One region of the Paenibacillus litoralis genome, then DNA from elsewhere that is predicted to be linked to it. Evidence: predicted binding sites of a transcription regulator. Region 1 holds the regulator's gene; the other holds the start of a gene.
What was found. The regulator Rex, encoded in region 1, represses fermentation and respiration genes when NADH is low (regulators of the CRP and FNR family bind a similar motif). The targets are predictions, from matches to a motif close to TTGTGAAATATTTCACAA.
Positions count from the first base shown of each region.

Region 2: the regulator Rex is predicted to act here: its motif matches at 1,643-1,660, upstream of ACKGJP_RS28215 (DoxX family membrane protein).

Region 1 covers NZ_CP176395.1:3,964,588-3,967,699, reverse strand. Annotated here, with positions in the region: gene ACKGJP_RS16185 (DUF47 domain-containing protein) at 1-72, shown strand, start outside; gene ACKGJP_RS16180 (YIEGIA family protein) at 224-1,132, shown strand; gene ACKGJP_RS16175 (capping complex subunit for YIEGIA) at 1,138-1,317, shown strand; gene ACKGJP_RS16170 (redox-sensing transcriptional repressor Rex) at 1,525-2,145, opposite strand; gene dinG (ATP-dependent DNA helicase DinG) at 2,142-3,112, opposite strand, start outside.
Region 2 covers NZ_CP176395.1:6,701,831-6,704,942, forward strand. Annotated here, with positions in the region: gene ACKGJP_RS28210 (ABC transporter permease) at 1-820, shown strand, start outside; gene ACKGJP_RS28215 (DoxX family membrane protein) at 1,052-1,573, opposite strand; gene ACKGJP_RS28220 (CobW family GTP-binding protein) at 2,393-3,112, opposite strand, start outside.

The DNA.
Region 1 (3,112 bases):
CTCGAGCAAACGACGGACGCCTGCGAAGACGTCGCCAACATTCTTGAAAGCATCGTCCTGAGATACTCTTAATCCACAGCCTATCGCCCTGTTGTCCGGATAAGTCCGGCTGCAGGGCTTTTTTGTTTGAGCCTTGAACATCCCAGTCAGCCGGCCGAGTAGAAGAAGCCGGCGATACTCATACTAAGCCTTACGAACATTCAGATTGCGAGGCTACCTGAACATGATGCTTTGGCAGTTGTCGGAACACGAAACCGCAGCCGTAATCATCGGCGTCTTCTTTGGAATTTTGGCGAGAATTCTCATGCTCCGCACCGATTACCGTCAATACCCCACGCATCCGCACGGGAAGATCATTCATTTGGCACTGGGCGTCATTGCAGCCGGACTCGGAGCCGTCGCCGTTCCCTCCCTGCTCGGCAAAAACTATACGGCCATCACCTTCCTGTCGCTTGCTGCGCAGCAGTTTCGAGACGTACGCAATATGGAACGGCAAACCTTGACCCAAGTGGACAAAATGGAACTCGTCCCCCGCGGCACGACGTATATCGAGGGCATCGCCATGGTGTTCGAGGGGCGAAATTATCTCGTGATATTCAGCGCGTTCGTTTCCTCGCTGTTCGGCATTTTATTCGAATGGTATTGGGGCATCGTCGCAGGATTGCTGTCACTCTTCGTTTCCAAGTGGTTCCAATCCGGCAAAAATCTCGGACAAATCACGGAAATACGGACGGCCGAAGTCCGGCTGGACGGTCCCGATCTGTTCGTGGATTCGGTTTACATCATGAACGTCGGCCTGGAGAGCGACCGCCGGATCATCGCCGAGCACGCCCTCGGACTGCTCGTCATTCCCAAAAATGCCAACGTAAAAGTAACGCTTGCCAACTTGGGCCAACGTCAGGCTATTTTGCACAACATGTCTACCATATTGGGCGTATACCGCGATTCCGGGGAGCCCTCTCTCCTGCCGATGGCCAAGCTTGACCTCGAAAGCGGAGTGCTTGCCGTCTTTTTGCTACCGAGAATAAAGAACGAGACGCTGGCCTTAAACGTGCTTAAACGCGTTCCGGTGCTCGAGAATGCCATTCGCTTACCGTCGGAGTTCGCAGGCGAGACAAGCAAGGAGGCTTGAGGGAAATGGCCAAAATCGTAGCCGTCGTCGTCTATAGAGCGGAGCAGGTTGACGGAGGAGCGCCGATTTTTATCGCGGAAGGCCCGGTGGAACAACAGCAGCTGGCCTTTTCTCTGGAAAAAATATTGGATGCAAATGCGCATGATTTGAAAAACGGGGTTATCATTCTGGTCGATCATTCCTAACGCGGAAGCTGCCGGAACGATTCTTGGATCCGGCAGCCACAACCTTTGTCTACATTCAGGTTATTCACTTCCGGGATAGCGAGGTGAGGGCAGGAATCCGCCAGCATTCCCCGTTTTGCCGAATTGAGCTCCCATGCAACCAAGATAAACGAAAAAGACCCGCAAACCTGCGGAATGCAGGCTTACAGGTCTCCGTGACGGAAAGGATCAATCCAAATAATACGCCAGACTTTGCAGCTCGGTCGTAAAATCGGCATGGTGTACGCGCACTTCGTTCGGTACCTTGATGATAACCGGCGCGAAATTCAGTATCGCCTCGATGCCGGCTTTGACGAATTGGTCCGCGACGTTCTGCGCCTCACCCGCCGGCACCGTGATGATGCCGATGCGCACCTTCAGCCGGTAAATGGTCTCGATCAGCTCGCTCATCGGCTGAACGGCCAAGTTGTTGATACGGGCGCCGATCTTATCCGGCATCACGTCGAAAACGGCGACGATCTTCATATTATCGCGTAAATAAGCGTTATAATTGCTGAGCGCCCGCCCGAGATTTCCCGCTCCTACCAACGCAACGTTTATGTGCTGGTCCAGCTTCAGAATTTGCCGTATTTTCTCGATCAGATACACGACATCGTATCCGATCCCTTTCTTGCCGAATTCCCCGAAATAAGCTAAATCCTTGCGGATCTGCGCGGGATTGAGTTCCAGCTTCTGACCCAGGTCCTGCGAAGAAACGGTTTGCACGTTTTTCATGTTCAGCTCGTTCAGAAAGCGCAGGTAAATGGGTAGACGCCGTACGACCGCTTCCGATATTTTCAGCGATTTCATCCGTGCTCCTCCTCCATCCATTCCTTGATTCTCGGAACGAGCCGATTCGTGTTCATATGTTCGATTTTGGGTCCGGGCAGCGAGTACAGAAAATATTTGCCGTAATGCGTCTCGAGCACGCGCGTATCGTAAATGACGACGATTCCGCGGTCGCTGGCGGTCCGCACAAGCCGTCCGAAGCCTTGCTTGAACCGGATGACCGCCTGCGGCACCGAAAGCTTCATAAACGGGTTCTGATTCGCTTTCTTGAGGTTCTCGCATTTGGCCTCGACAACCGGATGCGTCGGCGGCTGAAAAGGCAATCTGACAATCGCCAGACAGCTGAGCGCATCGCCGGGTATATCTACGCCCTCCCAGAAGCTGCTTGTGCCTAAGAGGACTGCGGCGGCGCTATCCTGGAACATCCTGGTCAGCTTGCTCCGGTTACTGCTGTCGATCCCCTGCCCCAGCACCTGGATGTTCTCGGTCGACAATCTTTCCTTGAGCAATCCGTGTACGAGCTTGAGCATTTTATACGAAGTGAACAGAACCAGCATGCGTCCTTTCGTTTGCGACGCAATATCGCCGAGCGATTCAACCAGCTTATCGAGGAAAACCGCATCGCCGGTTTGCCCCTTGATGGTAGGGAAATCGCGCGGAATGACGACGAGCGCCTGCTTCCGGTAATTGAACGGCGACGGCAGCATGACGGTGCGAAGCTTATCTTCCCGGTCGGTTCGCAAACCGAGCTGCTCGGCTGTATAATCGAATTTCTTATCCACGGACAGTGTTGCCGATGTCAATATTATACTATCCTTCACATTGAAAAAATACTGCTGAAGCATATCGCTCACATCGGTCGGAACGCATACGAGCTGCAAGGACTTCGCCTTGTACGTAGCGCTGGCCTCCAGCCAGTATACGTAGCTCGCTTCCGTTCTTTTCATGAAGAAGCGCACCGCATCGCGCTGCTTGTAGAGCGTCTTAA
Region 2 (3,112 bases), 2.7 Mb from region 1:
GCAGCAAGGAACGTTCGATCTGTACCGGGACTCGGCGGCCGATACGGCTGTGGCTCCTATTCGCGCGCTGCTCGACAGCTTCGCCGCCAAATCCGGCGAAATGAAGCTGCAAGGCGTCCTCAAATCGGTAGGCATGAACGATACGCAAGTCAAAGAAACGATGCAGTCTCCGATTACCATCAATGAAATCAAAGAAAACGCGACGACAACGAACGCTTTAACGCAATACATTCCGGGCTACACCGTTATGTTCGTCTTTTTCATCATCATCACGATGGTTCGCAACTTCATTAAAGACCGCGAATCCGGTATGGTCGCAAGACTGCGCAGCACACCGATGAAGCCGGTCACCTATTTGATCGGCATGTGGGTGCCGAACATCATCGTGGTTCTGATCCAGTGCGCCGTCCTGCTCGGCTTCGGCAAGCTCGTTTACGATGTGGAGCTCGGCGACCTGGCATCGATCGCAGCCGTCGTCATCTGCCTGGCGATTTGCGCGACCGGCATCGGCTTGATGCTGACCATGCTCGTCAAGAGCGAGAATCAAGGTCTTGCTTTTACGCAAATTTTGACGATGGGTGGCGCCGTACTCGGCGGTCTTTGGTTCCCGTACGATTTTATGCCCGACTTCATGCAGCTGATCGGCAAAATCACGCCGCAGTACTGGGCGCAGCATTCCTTTCAAGACATCATGGTCCGCGGCGCGCATCTCTCCGATATTTTGCCGACCGTCGCTGTGCTGATCGGCTACGGATTGCTCGGCCTCGCCATTGCGAGCCTACGCTTCAAGAAGTTCATTCAAACGGCTACGCAAGGGTAGTACGCTGGCGCCGTGCGGTTGACGGCGGACATGTAGCCCTCCTCCGCTCGCTGGGAGGTGCGCGCAGTACACAAGGATAAACGCCTGCCGGCGTCTTATGACGCCGTGCATTTACCGGTGAAATATAAGCGCTTATCGTGTGAAACCTATAAATTCTTATATTTTAAAGAAAGAGCCTTTCCTATCGCCCGAGGGCGTAGGAAGGCTCTTTTCGTTTCTTGTACCTGCCGGCTATCCTTTTATATCGGTACCGCCGCCGATGCGGTCAAGCTTCAGCCATTTGCGCACATAAGGGAGAACGAAGCGGTCTCCGCCGAACCGTCCGGCATTCGCGCCGGCAATCAGGATGACGAAGCCGAAGAGCATCAGCCAAGGATTCGTCGAGACGGTACCGGCCAGCATAAACATAAAGTTAAGCAGAAGACCGAAGAACGCAGCCGCCGTCGTCAGTACGCCGAGAATCAATCCGAGCCCGATAAGAAACTCGCCCCATGGGATAAGCACATTGATCAGCTTCACGTTCGGCAAAGCGAAATTATCGATAAACTTAGTAAACGTCGGGTATACCAATTCCTTCGTACCGCTGTCGACGATCGGCTTCTCGATCGCTTTCTTCAGAAAGCCCGAAGCGTCGAAGCCGTCCCCTGTAATTTTGTGCCAGCCCGCATCCAGCCACTTCCACCCCAGATACAGTCTCGCTATCGCTAAGATTGCCGAAGCATACACATTTTCGCGGATCCATTTCATCACCATGCCGGTCACGCTCCCTGTTTGCTAATGTTTTCCTTATGCCTTCATCCTACACCGATGCGCGGGTCGGCGTTGTGACAATCGTCACAGGTTCGGCGGAAAATGAGCGGATTTCGTGACTTGTTCGCTTATGCAAACAATCTCATCTTGTGCTGCCCAGTTTGAGGGATAGTGAACCAGGGTTCACTAATAATGAACCTAAGTTCATTATTTTTGTTGGAAAAAGGCTTGACGGGGACATAGTGAGCCTGGCTTCACTATTTGTGAACCTCACGGCCAAATAGTCCTCTCCGGTTCACTATTCCTTCAAAAATCCGATAAGGAGCAGCAAATAATGAAGTTAGGTTCACTGTTAGTGAATCTAACTTCATTATTTTACTGTTGCGTACCTTGGTTTCTAGCCTCCTGCTTCTCCATAAGAAGCTTTTGCCCGATTGTGTTTGCCGAAAACCGTATCGCGGCTTCTAAGCCTACTGCTTCTCCATAAGGAGCATTTCTTCACTTATTTTGCTGTGAACCAAGGTCATAATTTGCTGAAACATACCTTGGCTTCTCCCCCTGCTGCGTACCTTTGTGAGGAACAAACGCAGCTATACTCACTACTTTGGTGAACGAATGGAGGTGAGATCGGCCAGGTCCCTAATTCCGGAGAGCTGCAGAGGGAGAAAAATCGTAAACCGAAAGGGGAATCAGTTCCTTCACCTTGTGCCGCTCATCTTCATACACCATTAACGGAAATGAGACAAACCAAGGCACATTACATAATTAAAGCTGCCCCTCCGTCATTAGCATGACGTTGGGGCAGCTCCTTTTTGGTGCAAGTTACAGGTTATCCAGAGCCTCGCGCAACTGCTCTTTCGGCATATGCTCGCCGATCAGGACGACGACGTCCTGGACGTCGCCCTGCGGCGTTATTTTCATAAAATCGGCTTCCCGGTACGCATACTGGAACAAAAAGCGGCTGTTCCCCGTATCCGCAAATGTTAGCACGCCTTTACCGCGGTAGACGCTTGCCGGCAGCCCGGCTATAAACTGCTCGAACTTCTCGCTGTCGACCGGCCCGCTCAAATAATGAGTGTAGACCATCACATGCTCGTGCGAGTGATGGTGCTGCGCGCGGCCTTCGCCGTGTTCGTGTTCGTGATCGTGGCGGCAGTTGACGCCGCATTCGTACGCGTCTTGGCTGGGGATACCGCCATGACCGGCATGGTCCGGGAGTCTGCCGTTTCCCCGCTCCGCCTCGTCGAACAGACGCATATCCGCCTCGCATTTGACCGTATGCATCACCTCGGCATACTCGTTCCAGTCGCGGATCAGCCGCTCGATTTCCGCCAGCTCGTCCGCCGAAACGAGATCCGTCTTGTTCAACAACAGCGTCGACGCGCAGCGGACTTGATCCTGCATGAGCCGGAACGTCTTGCCCGTTCCCTTGCGGCTGAGCTCAAGCAAGTGACGGCAATCAACGACGGTCACAACGCCTTTCGTCTCCGCACGGGCGAGCAGAGACGCTTCGGTTACTCCCTCCAGCGTTTCGATCGGATT